DNA from 3 places in the Streptomyces cinnabarinus genome. Region 3 is predicted to be linked to each of the others. Evidence: riboswitches for the same ligand, from Rfam matches in the RefSeq annotation. Region 3 holds a riboswitch; each other region holds the start of a gene.
The links. A riboswitch is a leader RNA that binds a small molecule or an ion and turns the genes downstream of it on or off. The one in region 3 is predicted to bind cobalamin.

Region 1 (5,440 bases), 2.5 Mb from region 3:
ACGGCAGTCCTGCCACTGTCAGGAGTGTCCTCGGCGTACGACGATTACCGCATGGACGCACTCCTCGGAACTCTGACCGTGACCGTTCTCTTCCTCCTCCTCGCCGCCCCGGCGCTCATGGGCCTGGTCCACGAGCGCCGGATCGACCGCCAGCTGCGGGCGGCCCGCCCGACTCAGAAGTCCTCGTCGAGGTCGACCGTGCCCTCCACCGCGACCTGGTACGCCGAAGGACGCCGCTCGAAGAAGTTGGTGAGCTCCTGAACCCCCTGCAACTCCATGAAGGAGAAGGGGTTCTCCGAGCCGTACACCGGAGCGAAGCCGAGCCGGGTCAGCCGCTGGTCGGCGACGCACTCCAGGTACTGCCGCATGGAGTCGGTGTTCATGCCCGGGAGGCCGTCACCGCACAGGTCGCGCGCGAACTGCAGCTCGGCCTCGACGGCCTCCCGCAGCATGTCGGTGACCTGCTGCCGGAGCTGGTCGTCGAAGAGCTCCGGCTCCTCCTTGCGGACCGTGTCCACGACGTCGAAGGCGAAGCTCATGTGCATCGTCTCGTCACGGAACACCCAGTTGGTGCCGGTGGCCAGACCGTGCAGCAGACCCCGGCTGCGGAACCAGTAGACGTACGCGAAGGCGCCGTAGAAGAACAGGCCCTCGATGCACGCGGCGAAGCAGATCAGGTTGAGCAGGAAGCGGCGGCGGTCGGCCTGGGACTCCAGGCGGTCCAGCTTCTCGACCTCGTTGATCCACTTGAAGCAGAACCCGGCCTTCTCGCGGATGGAGGGGATGTTCTCGACGGCGTCGAAGGCCGCCGCCCTGTCCTCCGGGTCGGGCAGGTAGGTGTCGAGCAGCGTCAGATAGAACTGGACGTGCACGGCCTCCTCGAAGAGCTGTCGGGACAGATACAGCCGCGCCTCGGGGGAGTTGATGTGCTTGTACAGCGTCAGCACCAGGTTGTTCGCGACGATCGAGTCACCGGTCGCGAAGAAGGCGACCAGCCGGCCGATGAGGTGCTGCTCGGCGGGCGTCAGCTTGGCGAGATCGGCCACGTCCGAGTGGAGGTCGACCTCCTCCACGGTCCAGGTGTTCTTGATGGCGTCCCGGTAGCGCTCGTAGAAGTCGGGGTAGCGCATGGGGCGCAGGGTCAGCTCGAAGCCCGGGTCGAGCAGGTTCTTGGTGTCGCTGGACATTACTGGCAGGCCTCGCAGGACTCGGGGTTTTCCAGGGAGCAGGCGACGGCGTCCGCGGACTGCTGGACGGGGAGCGTCGCCTGGGCGGCGCGGGCGATGCGGGTCGCCGGGCGCGAGCGCAGGTAGTACGTCGTCTTCAGCCCGGACTTCCAGGCGTAGGCGTACATCGAGGAGAGCTTGCCGATGGTCGGCGTCTCCAGGAACAGGTTCAGCGACTGGGACTGGTCCAGGAACGGCGTCCGGGCGGCGGCCATGTCGATCAGGCCGCGCTGCGGGATCTCCCACGCCGTGCGGTAGAGCCGCCGCACGTCCTCCGGGATCCACACGAAGTCCTGCACCGAGCCGTTCGCCTCGCGCAGCGCCTCACGGGTGCGGGCGTCCCAGACGCCCAGCTCCTTGAGGTCCTTCACCAGGTAGGAGTTGACCTGGAGGAACTCACCCGACAGCGTCTCGCGCTTGAACAGGTTGGACACCTGCGGCTCGATGCACTCGTAGACGCCCGCGATGGAGGCGATGGTGGCCGTCGGCGCGATCGCGAGCAGCAGCGAGTTGCGCATCCCGGTCCCGGCGATACGGCCGCGCAGCGCCGCCCACCGCTCCGGCCAGGTGAGTTCGGCGTCGTAGTGGTCGGGGTGCAGCACGCCCCGCGCGGTACGGGTCTTCTCCCAGGCCGGGAGCGGGCCGTTGCGCTCGGCGAGGTCGGCGGAGGCCTCGTAGGCGGCGAGCATGATGCGCTCGGCGATCCGGGTGGAGAGCGCCTTGGCCTCGGCGGAGTCGAACGGCAGCCGCAGCTGGAAGAGGACGTCCTGGAGGCCCATCGCGCCCAGGCCCACCGGCCGCCACTTGGCGTTGGAACGGCCCGCCTGCTCGGTCGGGTAGAAGTTGATGTCGACGACCCGGTCGAGGAAGGTGACGGCGGTACGGACGGTGGCGTCGAGCCGCTCCCAGTCGATGTCGCCGGTCGCCGTGTCGACGAACGCCCCCAGGTTCACCGACCCCAGGTTGCAGACCGCCGTCTCCCCGTCGTCGGTGACCTCCAGGATCTCCGTGCAGAGGTTGGAGGAGTGGACGACATGGCCCGGCAGGGCCGTCTGGTTGGCGGTGCGGTTGGCGGCGTCCTTGAAGGTCATCCAGCCGTTGCCGGTCTGCGCCAGGGTGCGCATCATCCGGCCGTACAGATCACGGGCGGCGATGGTCCTGCGGGCGAGCCCCGCGGCCTCGGCCCTGCGATACGCGGCGTCGAACTCCTCGCCCCACAGGTCGACCAGCTCGGGCACGTCGGCGGGGGAGAACAGCGACCACTGGGCGTCCTCGTTCACCCGGCGCATGAACTCGTCCGGGATCCAGTGCGCGAGGTTCAGGTTGTGCGTCCGGCGGGCGTCCTCACCGGTGTTGTCCCGCAGCTCCAGGAACTCCTCGATGTCGGAGTGCCAGGTCTCCAGGTAGACCGCGGCCGCGCCCTTGCGGCGTCCGCCCTGGTTCACGGCGGCGACGGAGGCGTCGAGCGTCTTGAGGAACGGGACGATGCCGTTGGAGTGCCCGTTGGTGCCGCGGATCAGTGAACCCCGGGAGCGGATCCGGGAGTAGGAAAGACCGATGCCGCCGGCGTGCTTGGAGAGCCGGGCGACCTGGTGGTAGCGGTCGTAGATGGAGTCCAGCTCGTCGTTCGGGGAGTCGAGGAGGTAGCAGGACGACATCTGGGGGTGCCGGGTGCCGGAGTTGAAGAGCGTGGGCGAGGAGGGGAGGTAGTCGAGGCGGCTCATGAGCCCGTAGAGCGCGGCGACTTCGTCCAGTGCCCGAGTGGTGTCGTCCTCGGCGAGACCGGCGGCGACGCGGAGCATGAAGTGCTGCGGGGTCTCCACGACCCGGCGCGTGATGGGGTGCCGCAGCAGGTACCGGCTGTGCAGGGTGCGCAGCCCGAAGTACCCGAAGCGGTCGTCGGCGCCGGAGTCGACGAGGGCGTCGAGGCGCTCGCCGTGGATCCGCACGAACTCGGCGGTCCGGTCGGCGATGAGCCCCTCCCGGTGCCCGACCGCGACGGACTCGGTGAAGGAGACGACGCCCTGCGAGGCGGCCTCGGCGGCGATGGAGATCGTCAGCAGCCGGGCGGCCAGCCTGCTGTAGGCGGGGTCCTCGGAGATGAGCCCGGCGGCGGCCTCGGTGGCCAGCTCGCGCAACTCCGCCTCGTCCGCGTGGGCGGACCGGCCGCGCAGCGCGGCGGCGGCGACCCGGCCGGGGTCGGCGTCGGGGAGGTCGGCGGTCAGCTCGGTCAGGGTCCGCAGCAGCGCGGTACCGGGACCGTCGGTCTCCACCGGGGCGGCGGAAACCGGGTCGGCTGGCGCGATGGTCACGTGGGGGCTCTCCCTCGCTCGGCACGGGGCCTTGCGGGCAGGGGGCAGCTCACGAGCGCACGGGGCGTCGCGTCCACCGGCCCATTCCACGAGGCCCGGACGTCGGGCACCACGGCCGAACGGCCGGGTGCGCTGTCGGCAGGTCCTCGGACTGACTCCCATACGTGCGCGAACACGCATAAGTACACCGTTGCGGGACAGTTCCGGATTCACACCGGATTCCCCTGCGGCGGCAGCGAGCATGAGCATACATCTTGTGCTCGCCTGCTTCGCCACCCCCAGATGTTGTGTCGCTGGGTGTAATTGCATGAAAGCGGGCCGCCGTTGGTGTTGCTCTTCGGCGGCCCGCTTCCCTGCCTGTGCCTCAGTGGACCGGCGTCAGATCCTTCTGTACGCCGGGGTCGCCCGCGTCCGCCGTGTAGTCCTCGGGGCTGGTCTCGTCGACGCCGTCCGGGGCCTTCGCGGCGCGCAGAACGAAGGTCAGGACCACCGTCACCACGAGGTTCAGGACGAAGGCCGTCAGCCCGATGTAGCCGATCTCGCCGATGCCGGGGATCTCCTTGGAGGAGCCGCCGAAGTGCTTCTGGGTCGGGGAGGCCACACCGTACGCCGCCACCGTGCCGTAGATCATGCCGACCGCCCAGCCGGCCAGCAGGGCCCAGCGGTGGAACCAGCGGGTGAACAGGCCGCCCACCAGCGCCGGGAAGGTCTGCAGGATCCAGATGCCGCCCAGGAGCTGGAAGTTGATGGCGACCGTCTTGTCCATGGTCAGGACGAAGGCCAGCGCGCCCACCTTCACCAGCAGGGACACCAGCTTGGAGACCTTGGTCTCCTGCGCCGGAGTCGCGTCCGGCCTGATGAAGTCCTTGTAGATGTTGCGGGTGAAGAGGTTCGCCGCCGCGATCGACATGATCGCCGCCGGCACCAGGGCGCCGATGCCGATCGCCGCGAAGGCCACGCCCGCGAACCAGTCCGGGAACATGTTCTCGAACAGCTGCGGGATCGCCAACTGGCCGTTCTCCACCTTCACTCCGGCCGCGATCGCCATGAAGCCGAGCAGCGCGAGCAGACCGAGCATCAGCGAGTACAGCGGCAGGATCGTGGTGTTGCGGCGGATCACGTCACGGCTCTTCGACGACAGCGTCGCCGTGATGGAGTGCGGGTACATGAACAGCGCGAGCGCCGAGCCCAACGCCAGCGTGGCGTACGTCCACTGGCCGGCCTCCGGCGGCACCAGGCCGCCCACGCCGGTGGTGGTGAACTTCTCGCCCGCGCCGGCGAAGATCTCGTCGAACCCGCCCAGCTTGATCGGGATGTAGATGATCGCCACCGCGATCACCAGGTAGATCAGCGTGTCCTTGACGAAGGCGATCAGCGCGGGGGCCCGGAGGCCGGACGAGTAGGTGTACGCCGCCAGCACACCGAACGCGATCAGCAGCGGGAGGTCCTTGATGAACCAGTTGGTGTTCTCCCCGCCACCGACGCCCATCACGTCCAGCACCGCCTGGATGCCGACGAGTTGGAGCGCGATGTACGGCATGGTCGCGAGGATGCCGGTCACCGCGACCGCCAGCGACAGGCCCTTGGAGCCGAACCGGCCGCGCACGAAGTCGGAGGTCGTCACGTACCCGTGCTTGTGGGACACCGACCACAGCCGGGGCAGGAAGGTGAAGATCAGCGGGTAGACGAGGATCGTGTACGGCACCGCGAAGAAGCCCGCCGCGCCGGCCGCGTAGATCGCCGCCGGGACGGCCACGAAGGTGTAGGCCGTGTACAGGTCACCGCCGAGCAGGAACCAGGTGACCCAGGTGCCGAACGACCGTCCGCCCAGGCCCCATTCGTCGAGGCTGTGCTCGTTCTCGGCCTTGCGCCAGCGGGCGGCCAGGAAGCCCATGACCGTGA
Region 2 (5,440 bases), 6.3 Mb from region 3:
AGGTGTCGGCGGCCGGCACGAAACGACGGCCCGCGGCGGCCGCCACCTCGCGCAGGAAGGCGCGCCGGAAGCCGTCCGACTCCAGCGAGCCGTGCCAGTGGGTGCCCCAGGTCTGACCGACCCGGCAGCCGTCCAAGAAGGTTTCCCCGCCCGTGACTTCGGCGACCCCGTGGTGGATCTCGTACCCCTCGACCGGCTCGCCGAGGGCTTCACCCACCGGCCGGGTGAGGGTCTTCTCGCGCGCGAACCGCACCCGTACGGGCAGCAGTCCGAGCCCGTCGACCGCGCCCCTGCGGCTCTCCACGTCGTCCTCGATGTGCTCGCCGAGGATCTGGAAGCCACCGCAGATGCCGAGCACGGGCCGCTGTTCGGCGGCCCGGCGCGCGATGGCCTCCGCGAGGCCCCGTTCCCGCAGCCACTCCAGCGCCTTCACGGTCCCGCGGGTGCCCGGGATCACCACGAGGTCGGCGTCGGCCAGTTCCTCCGGCCGGTCCACGAACCGCACGACGACGCCCGGTTCGGCGGCGAGCGCGTCCACATCGGTGAAGTTGGACATCAGCGGGATCGCGCAGACGGCGACCCGCAGCACGTCCGCGCCGACCGGCGGCGCGACCACGGACTCGCGGACCGTGCCGCGCAGCGACACCCGCAGCCCGTCCTCCTCGTCGATGCCGAGCCCGTGCCGGAAGGGCAGGACGCCGTAGGTGTGCCGTCCGGTGAGCCCGTGCAGCATGTCCAGGCCCGGCTCCAGCAGCGAGACGTCGCCGCGGAACTTGTTGACGAGGAACCCGGCGACGAGCTTCTGGTCCTCGGGCGAGAGCAGTGCCACCGTCCCGAAGAAGGAGGCGAAGACGCCCCCGCGGTCGATGTCACCGACCACCACCACCGGCAGCCCGGCATTCCGGGCGATCCCCATGTTGACGATGTCGGTCCGCCGCAGATTGATCTCGGCCGGACTGCCCGCCCCCTCGCAGATCACCGCGTCATACGTGCCCCGCAACTCCGCGAGACAGTCCAGCACCGTGCCGAGCAGCCGCTGCTGCCGCCCGCCGTGATAGCCGCGCGCGCTCATCTCGCCGACCGGCTTGCCCATGAGCACGACCTGGCTGCTCTGGTCCCCGCCAGGCTTGAGCAGCACGGGGTTCATCAGCGCGGTCGGTTCGACCCGGCAGGCCTGCGCCTGCATGGCCTGCGCCCGCCCGATCTCGGCGCCCTCGCGCGTGACGAACGAATTGAGGGACATGTTCTGTGCCTTGAACGGCGCGACCTTGACCCCCTGCCGCACCAGCCACCGGCAGATCCCGGCGGTGACGACACTCTTCCCGGCGTCGGAGGTGGTCCCGGCGACCAGCAGCCCCCCGCCGGTCATGACCGCGCTCCCTTCACCAGACCGCGCGCGACGGCACTCACGCCGAGCGCCAGCCAACCGACCCGCCGAGACAGCCGTACGGCCCGCTCGATGTCCCCGACGTCCACCGCACGCCCCTCCCCGTTCAGCACCGGCCGGTGCTCGATGCGTCCGCCGTACGACAAGGTCCCGCCGAGCCGCACCCCGAGCGCCCCCGCGAACGACGCCTCCACGGGCCCGGCGTTGGGGCTCGGGTGCTTCACCGCGTCGGCGCGCCAGGCGCGTACCGCACCCTGGGCGTTCCCCCCGGCGGCGGCGGCGAGTACGGCGGTCAGCCGCGCCCCCGGCCAGCCGGCGACGTCGTCGAGCCGGGCCGAGGCCCACCCGTACCGCCGATAGCGGGGCGACTTGTGACCGACCATGGCATCGAGCGTGTTCACGGCCCGGAACCCGAGCAGCCCCGGAACCCCGCCCAAGGCCCCCCAGACCAGCGCCCCCACCACCGCGTCGGAGGTGTTCTCGGCGACGGACTCCACGACCGCCCGCGCGATCCCGTCGGCGTCCAGCGCCTGCGGATCCCGCCCGCACAGATGCGGCAGCCGCGCCCGAGCCGCCCCGACGTCCCCCGCCTCCAGGGCCCGCCCGATCACCCGGGCCTCCCGGGCCAGCGAAGTCCCCCCGACCACCGCCCAGGTGGCGACGCCGGTCAGCGCGATGGAGGCGGCGGGGGACCGGCGTACCGCACGAGAGGCGAGCGCCCCCATGGCGACGGCGCCACCGGCGCACACACCGGCGTGCAGCGCGCCCCGGCCCCGGTCGTCACGCCACAACTGACGTTCCACGGCGCCCGCGGCCCGCCCGAACACGGCGACCGGATGCCCACGGCGCGGATCGCCGAGGAGCAGGTCACCCAGGAGGCCGGCGGCGGCGCCGTACGCGAAGACGCGATCGGCCCGCATCGGCTCAGCCGATCGCGGAGTCAGTTACGGGTCTGGTGCTGGATGTCGATCGGCAGGCGAGCATCGCGATATGTCCTCACTCAGGGTGTCCACGCCCTGGTACGACGAGACCGGTGGCGAGAGTTCCTGGCTCCCGGGGGTTCCTACCCCGGTGACAGTGGCGGGACCGCGCCGGACTCGCACCGGCTTCCTCTTCTGCCGCCGTAATTGGCTCCGGAAGTCCACCACGGCCCCGGAAGGGCCGTCAACTTGCCGTTGACCTGCGAGGGGAGAGTGTGCTGAGGCCCACATCGGGTCCGGCGGGGCGGGTTTGGCTCGCGGGGTCACCCACACGAGGTGACTACCCGGGAGCGCCTTGCGACTGCGGTCCGTGACGAACTGGAATACCGGGGACCGATCGAGCGCAGCCGAGGTGGAGGGCCGGGTCCATGGCGTACGTGGGCGAAATGGTGCTGGACGACGGGCAGGTCGTCCTGCTGGAGGTGACGGGCGAGGGGCCCGCCGGAGTGCAGCGCGTGTCGCGCGGCGGCGCGGTCGCCGGGGCGGCCGAGACCCTCCAGCAGGCGCTCGCCCGGGTGCGCCCCGCGCTGGGCGCGGTCCTGGAGGGCGCCCGGGAACTGCCCAGACCGCCCGAATCGGTCACGGTCGAGTTCGGCATCACGCTGAGCGCGGAGGCGGGGGTCGTGGTGGCCAGGGGCTCCACCGAGGCGCACTTCACAGTGACCATGAACTGGGCGAACGAACCGGCGCTTCCCGGGCAGCGCGATGCCGACGCCCGCACCTGACGACGAACTCGCGCGCGGTATCGCCCGGTTCTGGAGCCACGACGGCCAGGTAACCGGCAGCGGCTTCCTCATCGCCGAGGACACCCTGTGCACCTGCGCCCACGTGGTGGCGAACGCGCTGGGCGTCCCCGACACGGACCCGCTCCCGCCGACGGGCGCGGTGACGGTCGACTTCCCCCTCCTCAACCCGCCGTCCGCCCGCCTGCCCGCGACGGTCACGCACTGGCGCCCGGTGGCCGGGGACGGCGGCGGCGACATCGCCCTGCTGCGGCTGTCGGCCGCCCCCGGCACCACCCCCGTCCGCCTCGCGGGCGGCACGGCGGTCTGGGACCACCCCTTCCGCGTCCTCGGCTTCCCCCTCCGCACCGACGACCACGGCGTGTGGGTGGACGGCCGGTTGCGGGCGCCGGTGGGCAAGGGCTGGACGTCGATGGAACCGCGCGGCCGGACCATCGGCCGCGGCTTCAGCGGCGGCCCGGTCTGGGACACGGCGCAGGGCGGCGTCGTCGGCATGACGGTGGCGGCGGACACGGGAACGGGCGCGAGCACGGCGTACCTCATCCCGGCCGCCCACCTCCTGGGCCTGGAACCGGGCCTGTGCTCCTCCCCCTTCCGGGGCCTGGAACCTTTCCGCGAACAGGACGCGACTCTCTTCTTCGCCCGCCGGGCGGACAGCGAACGCATCGCGGAGGCACTGCGCGAACACCCCTTCGTCCCGGTGGCGGGAGCATCGGGAGTGGGCAAGTCGTCGCTGGTACGAGCGGGAGTGCTCCCGTTGCTGCGCGCGGCGGGCCACACGGTGACGGACTTCGCGGGCCAGCCGGACACGGACCCGGTCCGGACCCTGGCGGAGGCGCTGGGCGCACAGTTCCCGCCGGTACGGGAGCCGGCCCGCGCCCTCGGCCAGGACTGCTCGGCGGCGACCCTGCTGGGCGCCCGCATCCTGGCGGAGTCGGGCCCGGCGGGCCATGTCATCCTGCTGGACCAGTTCGAGGAGACGGTGGGAGCACGCCCGGCGGACGCGAGGGCGTTGCTGGACGTGCTGCTGCCGATGGCCAGGGCGGTTCACCCGGAGGGCCGCCGCCTGCGTGTCCTCGCGACCCTGCGCTCGGCCTCCCTGGAGGAGTTGGTCACCGGCGGCCGGGCGGAGGCGCTGAGTGGCACGGTCCAGATGGTGGCCCCGATGACCCCGTCCCAACTGGACGAGGTGGTCCGCCGCCCGGTGGCCGCCATCCCCGGCGTCGCGTTCGAACCGGGCCTGCCGGAACTCCTGGTGTCGGATGCGGGCGGCGAACCAGGAGCGTTGCCCCTGGTCGAATTTGCCCTGGCGGAACTCTGGGACCGCCGCGAACACGGCCGTCTGACCCACACGGCCTACCGCGAGATCGGCGGCGTCGAAGGCGCCCTCTCCCGGTACGCCGACCACCAACTGGCCCAGGTCTGCAAGCCCCCGGACGGCCCCGACGAGCCGACGGCCCGCCGCCTGTTCGAGCGCCTGGCCCGCCCGGTCAGGGGCAAGGAGTACGCCCGAGTGGCCAGGGCCTTCGCCCATCTCCCACCCGAACTCCGCACAGCAGCCCAGGCATTGGCCGCAACCCGCCTCCTGGTCATCTCCCGGGACAGCTCCGGGCGGGAGACGGTGGCCCTGGCACATGAGGCGCTGGTCCGCCAATGGCCCACATTGCGGCGGTGGTTGGACGAGTCACGAGCGTTCCTGACCTGGCACGAGAAGCTGCGGGGCCGGCTGCGGGAGTGGGAGGACAGTGGCTGCAATGACGATCTGCTGCTGCGGGGGCAGGAGTTGGCGACGGCACGGACGACGGCGGCCCTGCGACCCGCCGAACTGTCCTTGTCGGAGAGCGAGTTCATCCGCCGCAGCAAGACTTTCCAACGGCGGTCGGTGCGACGCGGGCGTACGGGGGTGGCGCTGGTGGCGGCGCTGGCCGTGCTCGCGGCGACCCTGACCTACTTCGTCACGCAGGCGGGCCGGGACGCGGACCGCAGGGACAGGGAGACCGCGGCGAACGAACTGGCGGCCCTGGCGCGGGACCGGTTCACCGACGACCCCGTCGAGGGGGCCGCGCTCGCGGTGCTGGCGCATCGGACGGAGCCGACCGAGGAGACGTACCGGGCGCTGCTGGAGGTGTATCCGGGCATGGCCATGGCGCGGAACGTCGAGGAGGGGTTCCTGGGAGGGCGGGTCACCGCGCTGGCCGCCTCGGCGGACGGCAGCCGCGTGGCGGTGCTGACGGAGGATGACGAGGGTGGGGTTCGCGGTGATGTGATCACCGGGCTGTCCGTCGGGAAGCCCGAGAAGCACGGCTTGGACGGGGTGCCCGAGGGGGCCG
Region 3 (5,440 bases):
CCGTCACCGCCCTCTCCCACCGCCTCCGCGTCCTCGCGCCCCCAGGCCACCGGCACGACGAGATCCTCACGCCCGCCGCCCTGGACTTCGTGGGCCGGCTGGCCGCCGAGTTCGGCCCGCGCCGCCAGGACCTGATGAAGGAACGGCGCCGCCAGGCCCTGCGGCTGGCCACCGGCTCACCGCTCGACTTCCCCATGGTCACCGCCACCGTCCGGGACGACCCCGGCTGGCGGGTCGCACCGCCCGCGCCCGGCCTGACCGACCGGCGGGTCGAGATCACCGGCCCACCGGACCGCCGGATGACGGTCAACGCCCTCAACTCCGGTGCCAGTGTCTGGATGGCCGACTTCGAGGACGCCACGTCCCCGCTGTGGGACCACATCGTCGGCGGCCAGCTGAACCTCCTCGACGCCATCGAGCGCCGGATCGACTTCACCACCCCGCAGGGCAGGGAGTACCGGCTCGGCGAGCGGCTCGCCACGATCGTGGTCCGGCCGCGCGGCTGGCATCTGGACGAAGAGCACCTGGAGTTCGAGGGGCGGCCGGTGCCCGCCGCGCTGGTCGACTTCGGTCTGTACTTCTTCCACTGCGCCCAGCGCCAGATCGACGCCGGGCACGGCCCGTACTTCTATCTGCCCAAGCTGGAGAACCGCTACGAGGCCCGACTGTGGAACGACATCTTCGTCAGGGCCCAGGAGCTGCTCGGCATACCGCGCGGCACCGTCCGGGCCACCGTCCTGATCGAGACGATCACCGCCGCCTTCGAGATGGAGGAGATCCTCCACGAGCTGCGTGAGCACGGCGCCGGGCTCAACGCGGGCCGCTGGGACTACCTGTTCAGCCTGATCAAGACGTTCGGACATCGCTCCGACTTCCTCCTTCCGGACCGGGCGAGGGTGACCATGACCGCCCCGTTCCTGCGGGCGTACACCGAACTGCTGGTGCGCACCTGCCACAGGCGGGGCGCGCACGCCATCGGCGGCATGGCCGCCCAGGTGCCCGGGGCGGACCCCGAGGCGCGTACGGCGGCGCTCGCCACGGTCCGGCTGGACAAGGAGCGGGAGGCGGAGGACGGCTTCGACGGCTCCTGGGTGGCTCACCCGGGGCTCGTCCCCGTCTGCCGTGAGGTCTTCGACGGCGTGCTCGGCGAACGGCCCCACCAGATCGACCGGACGCGCGACGACGTGGACGTGCGGGCGGCGGATCTGCTCTCGGTGCGTCGGATCAGCGGCCCGCCGACGCCCGACGGCGTGCGCGCCAACATCGCCGTCTCGGTGCGCTACTTCGCCGCGTGGCTGCGGGGCAAGGGGGCGGTCGCGCTGTACGGGCTGATGGAGGACGCGGCGACCGCGGAGATCGCCCGGGTGCAGATCTGGCAGTGGCTGCGGCACCGGGTGATCGACCGGGTGACGGTGCTGGAGCTGCTCGACTCCGAAGTGGCGGCGCTGCGGGCGGAGGACGCGTCGGCGCCCGTCGACGAGATCCGTGCGCTCTTCCAACGGAACGCGCTGAGCGGCGAGTTGCCGCCCTTCTTCACCCCGGAGGCCTACACCCGCCATCTGGTGCGCCACGCGGAGGCACGCTCATGAGCAGCGGTATCCGGCGCATCGGAGTGGTCGGCGGTGGACAGATGGGCGCGGGCATCGCCGAGGTGTGCGCACGGGCCGGACTCGACACGGTGGTCTGCGAGGCCGACGCGATCGCCGCCGGCGCCGCCCGGGAGCGGGTGGCCGCCTCCCTGGAGCGTGCCGTGCGCCGCGGCAAGCTGGACCCGGCCGCCGCCCAGGACGCCCTCGCCCGCCTGACCTTCAGCGGAACGCTGGAGGACCTGGCCGACCGGCAGCTCGTCGTCGAGGCCGTCATCGAGAACCCCGGTGCCAAAGCGGAGGTGTTCGCCGCACTGGACAAGATCGTCCAGGATCCGGCGGCCGTCCTGGCGACCAACACCTCCTCCCTCCCGGTGATGCGGCTCGGCATGGCCACCAGCCGCGCGGACCGGGTGGTGGGCCTGCACTTCTTCAACCCGGTGCCGGTGCTGCCGCTGGTCGAGGTGGTGTCCACCCTGCACACGGCTCCGGGGACGGTCGCCGTCGTACGGGACTTCGTCACCGGCACCCTGGGCAAGACCGTCGTCCACTCCCGGGACCGGGCGGGCTTCGTGGTCAACGCGCTGCTCATCCCGTACCTGCTCGCCGGGATCCGGATGGCGGAGTCCGGCTTCGCCACCGCCACCGACATCGACACCGCGATGGAACTGGGCTGCGCCCACCCCATGGGCCCGCTGAAGCTGGCGGACCTGATCGGTCTCGACACCGTGGCCGCGATCGCCGAGGCGCTGTACGAGGAGTTCAAGGAGCCCCTGCACGCCACTCCCCCGCTGCTGCGGCGGATGGTCGAGGCCGGGCTGCTGGGGCGCAAAACCGGGCGGGGATTCCACGTGTACTGAACTAGAGTTGGCGTCGCAGCTGGTTCGCCCCGTCAGCCGGACGGGAGCGTCGTAAGAGGGAACCCGGTGGGAATCCGGGACTGCCCCGCAGCGGTGAGTGGGAACGACCGCCGTCATACGCACTGGGCCCGATGTACCGGGCCCGGGAAGCGACGGCCAGTAGGAGTGCTCCGCCAGGAGGACGTGCCCGCGAGTCCGAAGACCTGCCAACTGCCCGTGCCCGGACCCCTCGTGCACGGACATCCCGGTGACCTCGAGGGCGGGTCGGCGTACACACCAGGCGGAGCGGCACCGAGCGCGCCCGCCGGGTTTGTCACCCCTTCGCGCTCTCGTCCCGTCCCCGGGATCTCAGGGATTCATCTCGCGAAGGAGATCTCCGTGACCACCGAACCCACAGCCGCCGCCGCGACGGCCACTGTGTACGGCTATCCCCGGCAGGGCCCGAACCGGGAACTCAAGAAGGCCGTCGAGGGCTACTGGAAGGGCCGCGTCTCCGCCCACGCCCTCCACGCCACCGGCGCCGAGCTGCGCCGCGCCACCTGGCGGCGACTGGCCGAGGCCGGGATCGGCGAAGTCCCCACCGGTGACTTCTCGTTCTACGACCATGTCCTGGACGCCACCGTCATGCTGGGCGCGATCCCCGGCCGCCACCGGGCCGCCATGGACGCCGACCCGCTCGACGGGTACTTCGCCATGGCGCGCGGGACGCAGGACGTCGCCCCGCTGGAGATGACCAAGTGGTTCGACACCAACTATCACTATCTGGTGCCCGAGTTGGGCCCGGACACGGTGTTCACCGCCGACTCCGCCAAGCAGGTCGGCGAGGTGCGCGAGGCGCTCGCGCTGGGGCTCACGCCCCGGCCGGTCCTCGTCGGCCCCGTCACCTACCTGCTCCTCGCCAAGCCCGCGCCCGGGACGGCCCCCGGCTTCGCCCCGCTCACCCTGCTGGACCGGCTGCTGCCGGTGTACGCCGAACTCCTCGCCGATCTGCGCGCGGCGGGCGCCGCATGGGTGCAACTCGATGAGCCCGCCCTGGTACAGGACCGCACGCCGGCCGAACTCGGCGCCGCCGCCCGCGCCTACCAGGGCCTCGGCGCGCTCACCGACCGGCCGAAGCTGCTCGTCGCCTCCTACTTCGGCCGGCTCGGCGAGGCCCTGCCGGTACTGGCCAAATCCCCGGTCGACGGACTGGCCCTGGACTTCACCGGCACCGGCAGCCTCGAAGAGCTCGCCCGGGTCGGCGGACTGCCCGGAAAGCGGCTGGTCGCCGGAGTCGTCGACGGCCGCAATGTGTGGGTCAACGACCTGGCGAAGTCCCTCACGACCCTCGGCACGCTGCTCGGACTCGCCGACCGCGTCGACGTGGCCGCCTCCTGCTCACTGCTGCACGTCCCCCTCGACACGGCGGCCGAGCGGGACATCGAACCGCAGATCCTGCGCTGGCTCGCCTTCGCCCGGCAGAAGACCGCCGAGATCGTCACCCTCGCCAAGGGCCTGACCCGCGGCACCGACGCCATCGCCGCCGAACTCGCCGCCAACCGGGCCGACCTGGCCTCCCGCGCCCGCTCCCCCATCACCCACGACCCGGCCGTGCGCGCCCGCGCGGCCGCGGTCACCGAGTCGGACACGCGCCGTTCCCAGCCGTACACGGAACGCTCGGCCGCGCAGCGCGCCCTGCTCGGCCTGCCGCTGCTGCCGACGACCACCATCGGCTCCTTCCCGCAGACCGGCGAACTGCGCACCGCTCGGGCCGACTTGCGGGCGGGCCGGATCGACGCGGCCGGGTACGAGGACCGCGTCCGGGCCGAGATCCAGGAGGTGATCTCCTTCCAGGAGAAGGCCGGTCTCGACGTTCTGGTGCACGGCGAGCCCGAACGCAACGACATGGTGCAGTACTTCGCCGAGCGCCTCACCGGGTATCTCGCCACACAGCACGGCTGGGTGCAGTCCTACGGCACCCGCTGCGTCCGCCCGCCCATCCTGGCCGGTGACATCTCCCGGCCCGAACCGATGACGGTGCGCTGGACGACGTACGCCCAATCGCTCACCTCCCGTCCGGTCAAGGGGATGCTCACCGGTCCCGTCACCATGCTCGCCTGGTCCTTCGTCCGGGACGACCAGCCGCTCGCCGAGACCGCCCGGCAGGTCGCCCTCGCCCTGCGCGAGGAGGTGAACGACCTGGAGGCGGCGGGCAGTTCGGTGATCCAGGTGGACGAGCCCGCGCTGCGCGAGACACTGCCGTTGCGGTCCGCCGACCATGCGGAGTACCTGGCGTGGGCGACCGAGGCGTTCCGGCTCAGCACCGGCGGGGTCCGGCCGGACACCCAGATCCACACGCACATGTGCTACGCCGAGTTCGGTGACATCGTGCGGGCCATCGACGATCTCGACGCCGATGTCATCAGCCTGGAGGCGGCCCGTTCCCATATGCAGGTGGCCCGTGAACTGGCCGCGCACGGCTATCCGCGCGAGGCCGGGCCCGGGGTGTACGACATCCACTCGCCGCGGGTTCCGGACGTGAGGGAGGTGGCGGACCTGCTGCGGACCGGGTTGCGGGCGATCCCCGCCGAGCGGCTGTGGGTCAATCCCGACTGCGGTCTGAAGACCCGGGGTTGGCCGGAGACCCGCGCCGCCCTGGAGAGCCTGGTCGCCGCGGCCCGGGTGGTGCGCGGGGAGGTGTCGGCGGCGGGCTGATCCGAACGGCCGGCCTAGGCCGCCGGGCCGATCAGCTCGTCGGCCGTCCAGCGGGCGACGTCCGCGGGGTACGGCGCCGGCAGGCCGAGCACGAGGTGCCGGAAGCCGGCGTCGATCGCCTCGCGGATCGCCGCCCGGGTGTCGCCGGGGCGGTCGTAGGAGACGGGCAGGTGGATCGAGCGGGTGAGGGTGTCGGGGTCGCGGCCGATGTCCGCGCAGTAGCGGTCCAGCAGGGCGCCGCGGCGGATGACGTCGTCGATGTCGCCGCCCGGGATGTTCCAGATGTCGGCGTGCTCGGCG

Region 1: another riboswitch for cobalamin. It lies ahead of STRCI_RS27075 (ribonucleoside-diphosphate reductase subunit alpha); the one in region 3 lies ahead of metE (5-methyltetrahydropteroyltriglutamate--homocysteine S-methyltransferase).
Region 2: another riboswitch for cobalamin. It lies ahead of STRCI_RS09870 (cobalamin biosynthesis protein); the one in region 3 lies ahead of metE (5-methyltetrahydropteroyltriglutamate--homocysteine S-methyltransferase).

The regions. Positions count from the first base shown of each region.
Region 1 covers NZ_CP114413.1:5,958,193-5,963,632, forward strand. The annotation lists gene STRCI_RS27070 (ribonucleotide-diphosphate reductase subunit beta) at 174-1,187, opposite strand; gene STRCI_RS27075 (ribonucleoside-diphosphate reductase subunit alpha) at 1,187-3,538, opposite strand; cobalamin riboswitch at 3,659-3,797, opposite strand; gene mctP (monocarboxylate uptake permease MctP) at 3,903-5,440, opposite strand, start outside.
Region 2 covers NZ_CP114413.1:2,188,255-2,193,694, reverse strand. The annotation lists gene STRCI_RS09875 (cobyric acid synthase) at 1-1,369, opposite strand, end outside; gene STRCI_RS09870 (cobalamin biosynthesis protein) at 1,366-2,307, opposite strand; cobalamin riboswitch at 2,409-2,548, opposite strand; gene STRCI_RS09865 (CU044_2847 family protein) at 2,736-3,092, shown strand; gene STRCI_RS09860 (serine protease) at 3,073-5,440, shown strand, end outside.
Region 3 covers NZ_CP114413.1:8,506,961-8,512,400, reverse strand. The annotation lists gene aceB (malate synthase A) at 1-1,589, shown strand, start outside; gene STRCI_RS38460 (3-hydroxybutyryl-CoA dehydrogenase) at 1,586-2,446, shown strand; cobalamin riboswitch at 2,449-2,671, shown strand; gene metE (5-methyltetrahydropteroyltriglutamate--homocysteine S-methyltransferase) at 2,825-5,140, shown strand; gene STRCI_RS38450 (LLM class flavin-dependent oxidoreductase) at 5,155-5,440, opposite strand, start outside.